Regions from separate parts of the Azospira sp. I09 genome, predicted to be linked through region 2. Evidence: predicted binding sites of a transcription regulator. Region 2 holds the regulator's gene; each other region holds the start of a gene.
What was found. Region 2 encodes FNR, which switches genes on or off when oxygen is low (the NO sensors DNR and NnrR bind a similar motif). Its sites were predicted from a motif close to TTGANCTAGNTCAA; they were not measured.
Positions count from the first base shown of each region.

Region 1 (5,058 bases), 230 kb from region 2:
TGCATGACCCGGCCGGCGGCGTGTACAAGCGCCTGGTGCTGAAGGACAACAAGCTGGTGGGCGGCGTGCTCTACGGCGACACGGCGGACGGTTCCTGGTACTTCCAGTTGCTGCGGGAGGGCAAGGACGTCAGCCAGATCCGCGACCACCTCATGTTCGGCCAGAGCAACCTGGGGGACACGGGCCACCAGGGCCACAACAAGGCCGCCGCCATGGCCGACAGCGCCGAGGTGTGCGGCTGCAACGGCGTCACCAAGGGCGTCATCGTCAAGGCCATCAAGGAGAAGGGGCTGTTCACCCTGGACGAGGTGCGCAAGCACACCAAGGCTTCCGCCTCCTGCGGCTCCTGCACCGGCCTGGTGGAGCAGATCCTGGCCTCCACCGTGGGCGGCGCCTACCAGGCCGCCAGCAGCGCCGAGAAGCCCATGTGCGGCTGCACCGAGCACAGCCACGGGGCCGTGCGCCAGGCCATCCGGGAGCGGCACCTGACCTCCATTCCGGCGGTGATCGAAGCCCTGGCCTGGAAGAATCCCAACGGCTGCGAGAAGTGCCGCCCGGCCCTCAACTACTACCTCATCTCCACCTTCCCCCACGAGGCCAGGGACGATCCCCAAAGCCGCTTCATCAACGAGCGGGCCCACGCCAACATCCAGAAGGACGGCACCTATTCGGTGGTGCCGCGCATGTGGGGCGGCGTCACCACGCCCAACGAGTTGCGGGCCATCGCCGACGTGGCGGACAAGTACCAGGTGCCCATGGTCAAGGTCACCGGCGGCCAGCGCATCGACCTGCTGGGGGTGAAGAAGGAGGACCTGCCCCATATGTGGGCCGATCTGGCCCAGGCCGGCATGGTCTCCGGCCACGCCTACGGCAAGTCCATCCGCACCGTGAAGACCTGCGTCGGCAGCCAGTTTTGCCGCTTCGGCACCCAGGACTCCACCGGCATGGGCATCGAGCTGGAGAAGATGCTGTTCGACATGTGGAGCCCCCACAAGGTGAAGCTGGCCGTCTCCGGCTGCCCGCGCAACTGCGCCGAATCCGGCATCAAGGACGTGGGCATCATTGCCGTCGATTCGGGCTGGGAAATCCACGTCGCCGGCAACGGCGGCATCAAGACCGAGGCGGCCCAGTTCCTGTGCAAGGTGGCCACCGCCGAAGAGGTCAAGGAATACTCCGGCGCCTTCCTCCAGCTCTACCGTGAGGAGGGCTTCTACCTGGAGCGCACCGTGCATTACGTGCAGCGGGTGGGCCTGGACCACGTCAAGCGCCTGGTGGTGGAGGACGAGGACAACCGCAAGGCCCTGCACGCCCGTCTGCTCGATTCCCTGAAGGACGCCGCCGATCCCTGGGCCGAGCACCAGGAAGCCCCGGCCCGCCGCGAATTCGAGCCCCTGGCCTTCTGAGCCGGCAGGCCGGCACGATTCTCTCGGTGTTCTCTGTGCCCTCTGTGGCAAAAACGGTTTTAAGGAACGAAAAATGAGCCAATGGAAAAACCTCTGCGCCCTGGAAGACATCCCCCTGCTGGGTTCCCGGGTGGTGCAGCACCCGGGCGGCGATATTGCCGTGTTCCGCACCGACGGCGATGCCGTCTTCGCCCTCCACGACAAGTGCCCCCACAAGGGCGGGCCCCTCTCCCAGGGCATCGTGCACGGCCAGCGGGTGACCTGCCCCCTGCACAGCTGGAACATCGAGCTGGCCAGCGGCGAGGCGGTGGCGCCGGACCAGGGCTGTACCGCCCGCTTCCAGGTGAAGGTGGAAGACGGCCGGGTCTGGCTCCAGGCCTGACGGGGAAACGGCCATGCCCGGAGAGGCAGAAGGGACGGGCCTGACGGCCATGCCATGGTGGAGAAGTCCGTCCCTGCTGCCTCCTGGCAATGGCATGGAACCAATGGCCGTTCCGGCGGCCGAAGCAGGGGGCGTCGCGGCCTTTGCCGGCTGCGGCAAAAGGCGATATCGATCAATTCCCTCGCCCCTTGCCTTCACCCATAATCCAGACATGACCCAAACTGCCCTCATCCTTTTCGGCCACGGCGCCCGGGACCCCCAGTGGGCCGAGCCCATGCAGCGCGTGCAGCGCGCCATCCAGGCGCGGGAGCCCCAGCGCCGCGTCGCCCTGGCCTTCCTCGAATTCATGGAACCGACCCTGGAACAGTGCGTCGCCCAGCTGGCCGACGAGGGCGTCACCAGCATCCGCCTGGCGCCCATGTTCATGGCCCAGAGCGGCCACCTGAAGCGGGATTTGCCCTTACAGGTGGAAGCCGCGGCACGCCAGCATCCCCAGCTCAGCATCCACATCGCCGGCGCCATCGGCGAAGCTCCGGGCGTGATCGACGCCATGGCCGAGCACATCCTGGCCCTCGACTAGGCCTTTTCAGGAATCCTCCGACCCATGCTGCGCGTTCTCGTCATCGATGAATCCCAGAGCCGGGCCGCCGACATCTGCGCCGGCCTGGTCAAGGCCGGCCACCAGGTGGCGGCCGTGCTGGCCTCGTCCCTGGACCTGGCGGGAAGGGTGGAGGAACTGAAGCCCGACGTCATCCTCATCGAAACCGACAGCCCCAGCCGGGATACTTTGGAACACCTTTCCGCCATGAACCGGGACATGCCCCGGCCGGTGATCATTTTCGCCAACGACGACGATTCGGGCCTGATCCGGGAGGCCATGAAGGCCGGCGTCTCCTCCTACGTGGTGGACGGCCTGGACCCGGCCCGCATCAAGCCCATCGTCGAGGTGGCCCGGGCCCGCTTCGAGGAAACCCTGGCCCTGCGTCGGGAGCTGGCGGAAACCACGCAGAAGCTGTCCGACCGCAAGATCATCGAACGGGCCAAGGGCCTGCTCATGAAGACCCGCAAGATGGAAGAGGAAGAGGCCTACCACGCCCTGCGCCGCCTGGCCATGGACCGGGGCCAGAGCATCTCCCGGGTCTCCCGGGACGTCATCGAGATGGCCAAGGTCCTGCTCTGAAGGCCGGGCTGCCGGCCCACCCCTGGCTTTGACCCGGGTGATGCCGGGTTTGATTTGCATCCTGGCCCTGGTTCCCCGTCCGGCGCCATACTGTCTCCCATCACCCTTTCCGGGAGTCCGCCATGAAACGCCATCCCGCCCTGTTGCAGTTGTCCCGCGAACACCACACCGCCCTCAAGCTGTCCCTGGATTGCCGCAAGGCCGTGCTGGCGGCCGACCAGGAGGCCATGAACGCCCTGGCGGGCCAGATGTCGAGCCTCTTCGCCACCGAGCTGGAACCCCACTTCCAGCGCGAGGAAGAGGAATTGCTGCCCTGGCTGGAAGCCGCCGGCGAGCACCAGCTGGTGGCCCGTACCCTGGCCGAGCACGCCCAGCTGCGGGGCCTGGCCGAGCGCATCGGCCGGGGCGACCGGGGCGCCCTGGAAGCCTTCGCTACAGCCCTGAGCGACCACGTGCGTTTCGAGGAACGGGAGTTGTTCGAGAAGGCCCAGGAATATCCGGCCTTCACCGTCGGCTGAGGTTGTGCCGGGGCGTGGCCCCGGCGGGGGCGATGGAGCCCTGGTCTAGTGGATCAGGACCAGGGCCAGGATGACGGTCCACGCCGGCAGGGCGCAGACCATGATGACGCCGCAGAAGAGGGTGGCCAGGCAGTCGTCCTCCACCGCCAGCAGGCGGCGGATGCAGCGGTACATGGCGTAGCTGGAAAGGGCCAGGGCGACCATGCCGGTGATGAGGATGAAAATCAGGCTGGGCACGGCCAGGGCCAGGGAGGCCAGCCATAGGGGAATGGTGCTGAGGGTCACCACCAGGAAGGCCTGGCGCCGGTTCACCGGCACCTGGAAGAAGCGCCCGGCCAGGTGGGCGACGCCCGCCAGCAGGGGCACCATCAGCAGTTCCCAGGCCAGGATGAGCAGCAGGCGTTCCCAGCTGGGGGCAATGAAGCCGGCGATGATGCGGTTGCCGTAGGCGTTGCCGGCGAAGTTGGCCATCACCGGCAGCAGCAGGGAGAGGGGCAGGGCGATGAGGAGAAAACTGACGGCGGCGGAGGGCAGATGCTCCACGTCGTCCCAAAGGATGTCGTGGTTTTCCTGCGTGCCTGCACTGCCCATCATCCAGCCCGACAGTAAACGCGGGGCTTCCATGGGCTGTTGCTGGATATCCATGTTTCCCTCCCGCTCCCGATACGTGCGGGAGCATTGTTTTGTGTTGCATGCCATCAACAACCCGATAATCATAAGAACATCGGATGCCAGTGTCTTTAGGCGTTTGGTCATAGATGGGGGCGGCGCTTTCGCCGTTCCCCTTTCCTCTCCCGCCGCCGCTCCCCATTCCGCTGTCCTTCCGCCGCTGTCGCTGCAACCGCCGGCCCGGGTTCCCCCTTCTTGTGCGGCGGTCACGCCATGGCGCACCGCAGCAGTGCGCTCCGGTGCCGCGAATGGATTTTTTCGGGGCGGTGAAGATCTATCTATCTTTATGAATTAAAACTGTATTTTTGATATTTTCGTTGCCTGGCACGGTGGTTGCTGAACTAGCTCGTAAGTCGGACCAATGGCGGTTCGAGCAACGCCGGACAGAGCAGTGAAGCCCTGACCGGCAAACGGACAAAGGCGTCCATCCGCGTGTTCTCTCTCCTCTCACGCGGGTGTGACGCCTTTTCTTTTTTCTGAGGTCAAGGAGCATGGAATGTCCAAGCAAAAGCAATTCGAGGCACCCGATGCCGTGGCGGCGGAACGCCGCGAGTTCGTCAAATCCGCCGGCCTCCTGGGCCTGGGAGCAGCGCTCATGGGCCTGACTCCCGGTCTGCGTGCCGCCGCCTTTGCCGCCGGTTCCGACGCACCGGAAAAGACCGAGGTGAAGATCGGCTTCATTCCCCTGACTGACTGCGCCTCCGTGGTCATGGCCGCGGCCAAGGGCTTCGACAAGAAGTACGGCATCAAGATCGTGCCCACCAAGGAGGCCTCCTGGGCCGCCGTGCGCGACAAGCTGGTGAATGGGGAACTGGATGCGGCCCACGTGCTGTACGGCCTCATCTACGGCGTGCACCTGGGCATCGGCGGGCCGAAGAAGGACATGGCCAGCCTCATGACCCTCAA
Region 1 is NZ_AP021844.1:18,686-23,743, forward strand. Features, by position in the region: gene nirB (nitrite reductase large subunit NirB) at 1-1,403, shown strand, start outside; gene nirD (nitrite reductase small subunit NirD) at 1,477-1,785, shown strand; gene AZSP09_RS00100 (sirohydrochlorin chelatase) at 1,997-2,365, shown strand; gene AZSP09_RS00105 (ANTAR domain-containing response regulator) at 2,390-2,965, shown strand; gene AZSP09_RS00110 (hemerythrin domain-containing protein) at 3,088-3,483, shown strand; gene AZSP09_RS00115 (Yip1 family protein) at 3,529-4,128, opposite strand; gene AZSP09_RS00120 (CmpA/NrtA family ABC transporter substrate-binding protein) at 4,649-5,058, shown strand, end outside.
Region 1: AZSP09_RS00110 (hemerythrin domain-containing protein) is a predicted target of FNR. The motif match lies at 2,994-3,007, and genes of this name have one in related genera.

Region 2 (5,058 bases):
CGGCCAGTATCCCGTCGTCCAGGGCTGGCTGACGGCCAAGGTGCTGGCCCTGCTGGCCTACATCGGCTGCGGCAGCGTGGCCCTCAAGCGGGGGCGCAGCAAGGCGGTGCGGGGCATCTTTTTCGTCATGGCCCTGTCGTGTTTCGCCTATATCGTTTCCGTTGCCCTGACGCGTCATCCCGCCGGCTTCTTCGCCGGTCTGTGAAAGGAATTGCATGAGCCACAGCCTGTTGGGCGCCGCCGCCCCCAGTTTCGACGAACCCCTGGAAATGCTGGATGCCTGCCACGGTCGCATCCAGGCCCAGATCGAGACCCTGCGTCGCCTGGTGCAGCACCTGCCCCGGCACGGCGCCGACCAGGCCGCCCGGGAGGCGGCCCAGGGCGTGCTGCGCTATTTCTCAGTGGCCGCTCCCCATCACCATGCGGACGAGGAGGATGACCTCTTTCCTGCCCTGCGGGCGAGCCAGGCGGTGGCCCGGGAAGCGGCGGTGGCGGCCCAGGTGGAGGCCCTCATCGAACGCATCCTGGCCGACCACCGGCGCATGGACCGGGCCCGGGACGAGGTGCTGGCCCGCCTGCAGGCCATCGTCGCGGCCCAGCCGGGGGAATGCAGCGAGGCCCTGCCGGCGGCCATGGTGGAAGGGTTGGCCGAGCTTTATCTGGGACACATCGATCTGGAAACCCGGGAGCTGCTGTCCCTGGGGCGGCGCCTGCTGTCCCCCGAGCAGGCGGCCGCCGTCGGCCGCAGCATGGCGGCGCGGCGGGGGGCGGTGTTTCCGGAAGGGGAACAGTAGGACTGCCGGCACGCCTGGACTAAGCCCGGGCAATAATCCGGGCAATAAAAAAGCGGCTCCGCGGAGCCGCTTTTTTGTTTGATGCTTGCCCGGGATCAGGCCGACTGGTGGGTCATCAGCTTTTTCAGGCCCGGGATGTCCAGGATGCGGATGTGCTTCTGCTGCACGGCGATCAGACCTTCTTCCTGGAAGCGGGAGAAGGCGCGGGAAACGGTTTCCAGCTTGAGGCCCAGGTAGCTGCCGATTTCTTCCCGGGTCATGCGCAGGTAGAACTCGGCGTGGGAATAGCCCCGGGCGGTGAAGCGCTGGGAGAGATTGAGGAGGAAGGCGGCCAGCCGTTCTTCCGCCCGCATGGTGCCGAGCAGCATCATGACCCCGTGGTCGCGCACGATCTCCCGGCTCATCACCTTGTGGAAGTGGTGCTGCAGGGCCACGATCTCCCGGGACAGGCCTTCCAGGCGGGGGAAGGGGATGATGCAGACTTCGCTGTCTTCCAGGGCCACCGCGTTACAGGAATGGTGTTCGGTGCTGATGCCGTCCAGGCCCAGCAGCTCGCCGGCCATCTGGAAGCCGGTGACCTGGTCGCGGCCGTCTTCCAGCAGCACGTCGGTCTTGAAGAAACCGGCGCGGATGGCGTAGATGGATTCGAAGGCCTCCCCGGCCCGGTACAGGTGGTCGCCGCGCTTGATCTTGCGGCGGGTGCTGACCAGTTCGTCCAGCTTGGACATCTCGGTCTCGTTGAGACCGTAGGGAAGACACAGTTCTTGCAGGTTACAGTTCGAGCAGGCGGTCTTGATGACCGACAGGGTAATTTCTTGGGCGCTGGTCTTCTTCAACGGCATGCTGTTCCTCGCTGGGCCAAGGGCGTTCGGATGGTGGTAACCTGCGCCGGAAGGCCCTTTGGAAGCCTTTGATCCAGGACAACGTGCCCCAGTTCCTGCACCACGATAATAAGCCGCACCTAATGTGTGGTTCTGCAACGACTGTTTTTCAATGACATTTACCGCCAACAACCTGGTTTTCGATCCCCAGATCATCCGCCGCTTCGACGTCAATGGACCGCGCTACACGTCCTATCCGACGGCTGACCGTTTTGTCGAAGCCTTCGATGCCGAGGCCCTGAAGCTGTGGTTGGGCAAACGCAACATCGGCGGTATCAGCCGACCGCTGTCATTATACTTCCACATCCCCTTCTGTAACACCATCTGCTACTACTGCGCCTGTAACAAGATCATCACCAAGGATCACGGCCGCAGCGCCAAGTACATCAAGTACCTGGGCAAGGAGATGGCCCTGCAGGCCGAGTACCTGCTGGATGGGGATCGGGAAGTCTCCCAGTTGCACTGGGGCGGCGGCACGCCCACCTTCCTCTCCCATGAGGAAATGCACCAGCTGATGGACCTCACCCACCGCCATTTCAAGCTGGTGGATGGGGCCGAGATTTCCATCGAAGTGGATCCGCGCAAGGTGGACCGGCCCACCGTGGCCCTGCTCGGCGAGCTGGGCTTCAACCGCATGAGCCTGGGCGTCCAGGATTTCGACGAGCGGGTGCAGCAGGCCATCAATCGCATCCAGACCGAGGAAGAAACCTTCACGGTGATGGACCAGGCGCGCAAGAGCGGCTTCAAGTCCATCAGCGTGGACCTCATCTACGGCCTGCCCCACCAGACGGTGATGGGCTTCAACCGCACCCTGGAGCGGGTCCTGGCCATGGACCCGGAGCGTCTCTCCATCTACAACTATGCCCACCTGCCGGGCCTCTTCAAGCCCCAGCGGCGCATCAACGAGAGCGATCTGCCCAACGCCGACACGCGTCTGCAGCTGCTCTCCCTGGCCATCAAGAAACTGACCGATGCCGGCTACGTCTTCATCGGCATGGACCACTTCGCCAAGCCGGACGACGAGCTGGCCGTGGCCCAGCGCCAGGGCCGGCTGCACCGCAATTTCCAGGGCTACTCCACCCATGCGGACTGCGACATGCTGTCCTTCGGCATTTCCTCCATCGCCAAGGTGGGGCCCACCTACAGCCAGAACTACCGCACCCTGGACGAGTACTATGACCGCCTGGACGCCGGCGTGCTGCCGGTGCTGCGGGGCATCGAGCTGACCGCCGACGACCTGCTGCGTCGTTCCATCATCCAGGCCCTGATGTGCCATTTCGAAATCTCCACCGAGTCCATCGAAATCGCCCACCTGATCGACTTCAAGAAGTACTTCGCCGCCGAGCTGGAGGACCTGAAGGAACTGGAGCGGGGCGGTCTGGTGAAGGTGGACGACAAATGGATCACCGTGCTGCCCCCGGGACGTCTCCTGGTGCGGGCCATCTCCATGGTGTTCGACAAATACCTGCGCGCCGATCGGCAGCGCACCCGTTACAGCAAGGTCATCTGACCGGGCCACGGGATACCGCGTTTAACTTGAGGCAAGCCTCAGGGGGGAAAAGCCGGGCGCTGGGGGAAACCCCAGTGCCCGGTATAATTTTGGCCATGGCCTTTTTCACTTTCCGCACGGCGCTCCCACGTGGCTGACTCTTTCCTGCCCACCCTGCTTTCCGTCCTCCTCGTCGGCTTTCTCGGCGGCACCCACTGCATCGGCATGTGCGGCGGCATCGTCGGCGCCCTGTCCCTGGGGCAGGCCGGAGGCAGCCGCTGGTCCCTGCATCTGGCCTACAACCTGGGGCGTATCGCCAGCTACGGCCTGGCCGGCCTCCTGGCGGGGGCCGTCGGCGCGGCCGGCGCCCACCTGGGAGAGCAATGGTCCCTGCGCCTGGTGCTCTACGTGCTGGCCAACCTGATGCTGGTGGCCCTGGGCCTCTATCTGCTCGGTGCCACCCAGGCCCTGGCGTGGACCGAGCGGGCAGGCCAGGGCCTGTGGCGCCGTCTGCAGCCCTTTTCCAAACGTTTTCTGCCCGCCCGCAGCCCGACCCAGGCCTTTCCCCTGGGCTTGCTGTGGGGCTGGCTGCCCTGCGGTCTGGTATACAGTGTGCTGACCACCGCCCTGGTGAGCGGCAGCGCCGCCCGGGGCGGCGCGGTGATGCTGGCCTTCGGCCTGGGCACCCTGCCCAATCTGCTGCTGGCCGGCCTCCTGGCGGCGCGGCTGAAGGATTTCGTGCGGCGCCCCTGGGTGCGCGGCATCGCCGGGCTGAGCGTGCTCGGCTTCGGCCTGTGGGGCCTGCTGGGCGCCTGGCGTCTGGCCCATAACATCTAGAAATGCTGAGGAGCAGACGATGCTGAATTTCCTGCTGGCGGTCGATGGTTCCGCTTGTTCCCTGCGGGCCGTGGATCACCTGATCTCCCGCCTCTCCTGGTACCGGGAAGTGCCAACGGTGCACCTGCTCTACGTGCATCCGCCCATTCCCGACGGCCGGGTGCAGCGCCACCTGGGCCACGAAACCCTGGAGCGCTACTACCGGGAGGACAGCGTGGAACGCCTGGAGGCGGCCGAGGCCAAGCTCAAGGCCGCCGGGGTGGCCTACCAGCGGCACATCCACGTGGGCCAGCCGGGGGCCGTCATCGCCCATCAGGCCGCTGAACTGGGGGCCGACCTGGTGCTGCTCGGCAGCCACGGCTGGAGCGCCATCGCCGGGGCCGTCATGGGCTCGGTGGCCACCCGGGTGGTGCATGAAACCACGGTGCCTGTCCTGCTGGTGAAATAGGCGGCAGGCCGTCTGCCAGCGCAGCCGGCCTGATCCCCGGCATGAGCGGGCGGGGAGGAGGTCTGCGTCCATCCCCGCGCAACAAAGAAACCCCTGGCCGTGCCGGCGGTCTGTAACCATGGGGTTTGAGCCCCTCTGTTACTGGCGGCTAAGGGCGCCTGCGCCCATAATTAGCCATTGCTAATGTTTCTTGCCGAGTTGCCCGTGTCCCAGTCCCCTGCCGCTCCTTCATCCTCCCGCCTCGACCTGCCCATTGCCGGCATGACCTGCGCCGCCTGTTCGGCCCGCATCGAGAAAGTGCTCAACCGCCTGCCCGGCGTGGAAGCCAGCGTAAATCTGGCGGCGGAGCGGGCCAGCGTCGCTTTGAGCGGCGAGGAAACCACGCCCCAGAAGGTGGTGGAAGCCATCGAGAAGGCCGGTTTTTCCGTGCCGCCGGCCACGGTGGAACTGGAACTCACCGGCATGACCTGCGCCGCCTGCGCGGCCCGCATCGAGAAGGTGCTGAACCGTCTGCCCGGCGTCGAAGGGGCGGTGAACCTGGCCGCCGAGCGGGCCCGTATCCGCTACGTGCCGGGTCTGGTGGATACGGTCCGGCTGATCAGCGCCGTG
Region 2 is NZ_AP021844.1:3,554,310-3,559,367, forward strand. Features, by position in the region: gene AZSP09_RS16665 (SirB2 family protein) at 1-205, shown strand, start outside; gene AZSP09_RS16670 (hemerythrin domain-containing protein) at 216-794, shown strand; gene fnr (fumarate/nitrate reduction transcriptional regulator Fnr) at 890-1,636, opposite strand; gene hemN (oxygen-independent coproporphyrinogen III oxidase) at 1,788-3,185, shown strand; gene AZSP09_RS16685 (sulfite exporter TauE/SafE family protein) at 3,315-4,001, shown strand; gene AZSP09_RS16690 (universal stress protein) at 4,021-4,449, shown strand; gene AZSP09_RS16695 (heavy metal translocating P-type ATPase) at 4,633-5,058, shown strand, end outside.

Region 3 (5,058 bases), 210 kb from region 2:
GCCCAGCAGCAGGGTCTTCTTGCCGCCCTTGGCTTCCTTTTCCTTCATCTTGTTGCGCACTTCCAGCATGTCCCGCACGGGGATGCCTTCGGTGATGCAGATGGCCAGGTCCAGGTCGGCTTCAACGGCTTCCCAGATGGCGGCAGCAGCGCCGGCGGGCGGCACGTAGATGACGGAAACGGTGGCGCCGGTGTCCTTGGCAGCTTCCTTGACGGTGGCGTAGATGGGGATGTCGAAGATCTTCTCGCCAGCCTTCTTGGGGTTCACGCCGGCAACGAAGCAGTTCTTGCCGTTGGCGTATTCCTGGCACTTTTCCGTATGGAACTGGCCGGTCTTGCCGGTGATGCCCTGGGTGATGACCTTGGTGTCTTTGTTGATCAGGATGGACATTCAATAACTCCTTACTTGACCGCGTCGACGATCTTCTGGGCCGCTTCGGCCATGGTATCGGCGGAAATGATCGGCAGACCGGAATCCTTCAGGATCTGCTTGCCCAGGTCCTCGTTGGTGCCCTTCATGCGGACCACCAGCGGCACGGACAGGTTCACTTCCTTGGCCGCGGTCACCACGCCGGTGGCGATGGTGTCGCACTTCATGATGCCGCCGAAGATGTTGACCAGGATGCCCTTGACCTTGGGGTTCTTGAGCATGATCTTGAAGGCTTCGGTGACCTTCTCGGTGGTGGCACCGCCGCCCACGTCCAGGAAGTTGGCCGGCTCGGCGCCGAACAGCTTGATGGTGTCCATGGTGGCCATGGCCAGACCGGCACCGTTCACCAGACAGCCGATGTTGCCGTCCAGGGAGATGTAGGCCAGGTCGAACTTGGAGGCTTCGATTTCGTCGGCATCTTCTTCATCCAGATCGCGGTATTCAACGATTTCGGGATGACGGAAGAGGGCGTTGGAGTCGAAATTGAACTTGGCGTCCAGAGCCTTGATGTTGCCGTTGCCTTCCAGGATCAGCGGGTTGATTTCCGCCAGGGAGGCATCGGTTTCCATGTAGCACTGGTACAGCTTCTTGATCTCGGCCTGGGCCTTGGCCACGGAGTCGGCGGGAACGCCGATGCCCTGGGCCAGGTTCAGGGTCTGCTGGTCGGTGATGCCGACCAGGGGATCAACGAATTCCTTGAGGATCTTCTCGGGGGTGGCATGGGCCACTTCCTCGATGTCCATGCCGCCTTCGGAGGAGGCCATGACGGCGACCTTCTGGGTAGCGCGGTCGGTCAGGACAGCCAGGTAGTATTCCTTCTTGATGTCGGCGCCTTCTTCAATCAGCAGGCGGCGGACCTTCTGGCCTTCCGGGCCGGTCTGGTGGGTCACCAGTTGCATGCCCAGAATCTGGGTGGCGTATTGGCGCACTTCATCCAGGGACTTGGCAACCTTCACGCCACCGCCCTTGCCGCGGCCACCAGCGTGAATCTGGGCCTTCACGACCCACACCTTGCCGCCCAGTTCCTCGGCGACCTTGACAGCTTCGTCGACGGAGAAGGCAGGCTTGCCGCGCGGCGTCGTCACGCCGAACTTTCTCAGGATCTCCTTACCCTGATATTCATGAATTTTCATGCGCTTTCCTTGCTTGGTTGAAGTTGCGAGCAAAAGGCAGGAGTGTCTCCCCTACCCCATTTTCTGGTCACGGTACCAGCGCGGGTAATAGCGCTGGACCGCTTCCGAAGTGGATTCGAGGGCATGGCAGCGGTCAAGCTGATAAGGCTTGTGACCATGGTCCTCGTTGTCTTTCATTTCACTGGCAAAGGTCTGGATCGCCGCCGTCGGCAGCACCATGACCAGCTCGGTCAGATGGGAGCAGCCTTTGACATCGCCAAAACGCTCCTTGACCGCCCTGCGGAAGCCGTGAAACAGATTCAAGCCTACCAGCCTGTTGTAATCCGCGTTGATACGGTCGCATTGTCCCACATAGGGCATGCCGTCCGTCCGGGTCTCCGCCGCGAGAATGTTGAATTCCCGATCGATGGTGACCCGTACCCACATATCGTGCACCGGTTCTCCTGCTGGCCGCAGCCCGGAGGAAAGGGGGTAATCATGATCCTTGACGTCGGTCAGACGCGCCTCCACGTCCCACAGACCATCCTCGCGCTTGAAGCCATACAACTGGATGCTGCGGACGTGCAGGCGCTGGCGGGCAACAGGGGCAGGGGAAAGTGGCATGGGGAGGCCGGATTCTTTATGCAACGGATTACAGCAGCGGAGCGCTATCTTATTGTTAGTCCGCCAATATTAACACAAGAAAAAAGGCGCCCCGCTGTTTTGCATTCATAATTATGGATACAAATCCCGGGCCCGCAGCGCCTCCATTTGATCCAGATTAAGCGCCCCCCGCCCCGCCGCCCCCAGAATCCCGGACAGCATTATTACAACGACAAAAAGTCGGGGAGAAAACCATGCACCGGGAGTCCGCCGCCGCCCTGGAAGGGGAACGCATCGCCCGCGCCAGCCGGGACGAAATCGCCGCCCTGCAGCTCAAGCGCCTGCAACAGACCCTGCGCCACGCCTACGAGAAGGTGCCCCATACCCGGGCCAAGTTCGACACCCATGGGGTCCATCCGGACGACCTGAAGACCCTGGCGGACCTGGCCAGGTTCCCCTTCACCGGCAAACAGGACCTGCGGGACAACTACCCCTACGGCCTTTTCGCCGTGCCCATGCGGGACATCGTGCGGGTGCACGCCTCCAGCGGCACCACCGGCAAGCCCACCGTGGTCGGCTACACCGCCGGCGACATCGACCGCTGGGCCGACATCATGGCCCGGGCCCTGCGCGCCGCCGGCGCCGGACCGGAGGACATCGTCCATGTAGCCCACGGCTACGGCCTGTTCACCGGCGGCCTCGGCGTCCATTACGGCGTCGAGCGCCTGGGCGCCACGGCGGTGCCCGTTTCCGGCGGCCAGACCGAGCGCCAGGTGCAGCTCATCGCCGACTTCAAGCCCACGGTGCTGGTGGTGACGCCCTCCTACGCCCTCAACCTGGCCGACGAATGCGAGCACCAGGGCTTCGACCTGGCCGGCTCCAGCCTGCGCATCGGACTCTTCGGCGCCGAGCCCTGGGGCGAAAGCATGCGGGCGGAGATCGAGCGCCGCTTCGGCATCGCCGCCATGGACCTCTACGGCCTGTCGGAAGTGATGGGCCCCGGCGTCGCCAGCGAATGCATCGAATCCCGGGACGGCCCCACCATCTGGGAAGACCACTTCTACCCGGAGATCATCGACCCCAACACCGGCGAAGTCCTGCCCGACGGCGCCCACGGCGAACTGGTGTTCACCTCCCTGACCAAGGAGGGCATGCCGGTGGTGCGCTACCGCACCCGGGACCTGACCACCCTGCTGCCGCCCACGGCCCGCAGCTTCCGCCGCATCGGCAAGATCACCGGCCGTTCCGACGACATGCTGATCATCCGCGGCGTCAACGTCTTCCCCAGCCAGATCGAGGAATTCGTGCTCAAGCAGGCCGAGCTGTCGCCCCATTACCAGCTGGAGGTGTGGCGTGAAGGCCATTTGGACAAGCTGGACATCCGGGTGGAACTGAAACCCGAGTTCGCCAATGCGGGCACCCACGTCTCCGAGCAGGCGGCGCGGGAGCTGCAGCATCACATCAAGTCCTACATCGGCATTTCCACCCGGGTGCGGGTGGAGGCGGTGGGCAGCATCGAACGGGCCGTCGGCGGCAAGGCCCGGCGGGTGGTGGACAAGCGGCCGCAATAGCGGCATCACCTGGAAGGCAGGCAGGACGCCGCTGCCAGCCGTGCCTTGCCTGACAACGAGACGGGACGCGCCTTTTCAGGCAGGAGCGGCGAAGCGCCCTATTCCCGGGTTGCCGCCAGCACCCGCCACAGCAGGCCGCCCAGCAGCACCGCCGCCAGCACCAGGCTGGCGGCGGATGCGGCCCAGTAGCCGGCCACGCCCATGGCCGGGCTGCCGTAGGCCAGCCACCAGCCGCCCCCCAGGCCGACACCCCAGAAGCAGAGGGTATGGATCAGCATGGGCAGGAAGGTGATCTTGCAGCCCCGCAGGGAAAAACCCGCCACCGTCTGGATCGCGTCGAACAGCTGGTAGGCCGCCAGATAACCCACCAGGCCGACGGCTACCGCGGCCACCCGGCCATCCCCCGTGGCGGCTCCCACCAGGGGCCCGGCACCCCACCACAGCAAGCCCCCAAACAGCAGCGACAGACCGGTGGCCAGGACCATGCCGGCACCGACCGCCCGCTCCATGCCGGCCGAATCCCGGGCCCCGGCCGCCCGCCCGACCCGGGCCAGGGTGGCGATGGCCACCGCCAGGGGCAGCATGTAGAGCAGGGCCGCCAGGTTGGCGACGATGCGGTGCCCCGCCACCACGGTTGCTCCTTCCCGGGCGATGAAGAGGGCGATCAGGGTGAAGGCGCTGATTTCCACCAGGTTGGAAAAGCCCATGGGCAGGCCCAGGCGCAGCAGCTCCCGCAAGCGCGCCCACTGGGGCCGGTGCCAGCGCCCCAGCAGGGCCAGGGGCGCCAGGGCGGCCGAGCGCCGCAGATAAGCGAAACCGCAGAAAAAACCGACCCCGACGATGATCAGGGTGGACCAGCCGGTGCCCTCCACCCCCAGGGGCGGGCCACCCCAGCGCCCCTGGATCAGGCACCAGGAGAGGGGTAGGTGCAGGGCGGTGGTCGCCAGGCTGATCAGCATGAAGGGCCGGGAATGGCCGAGGGCATTGGCGAAGGCGAACAGGGTGCGGTACAGCAGCACCAGGGGCAGGCCCCAGGCCAGCAGGTCGAGGTAGGCCCGGGTCTTGGCCTCCACCGCCGGCTCCATGGTGGCCATGGCCAGCAGCGGATCGGGGAAGCGCATCAGCAGGCAGGCCGGCACAGCCAGCACCAGGGCCACCCAGAAAGCCTGCTGCAGGGCGGCGGCGATTTCCCCGTGGCGCCCGGCGCCGTGCAGGTGGGCCACCACCGGCGCCACCGCCTGCAGCACGCCGGCGCAGGCCATGATGACGGCAATGTAGATGCCGCCGCCGATGGCCACCGCCGCCAGGTCGGCGGCGCCGTAGTGGCCGAGCAGGGCCGTGTC
Region 3 is NZ_AP021844.1:3,345,331-3,350,388, reverse strand. Features, by position in the region: gene sucD (succinate--CoA ligase subunit alpha) at 1-390, opposite strand, end outside; gene sucC (ADP-forming succinate--CoA ligase subunit beta) at 402-1,562, opposite strand; gene AZSP09_RS15775 (DUF2889 domain-containing protein) at 1,614-2,165, opposite strand; gene paaK (phenylacetate--CoA ligase PaaK) at 2,399-3,715, shown strand; gene AZSP09_RS15765 (MATE family efflux transporter) at 3,814-5,058, opposite strand, start outside.
Region 3: paaK (phenylacetate--CoA ligase PaaK) is a predicted target of FNR. The motif match lies at 2,313-2,326, and genes of this name have one in related genera.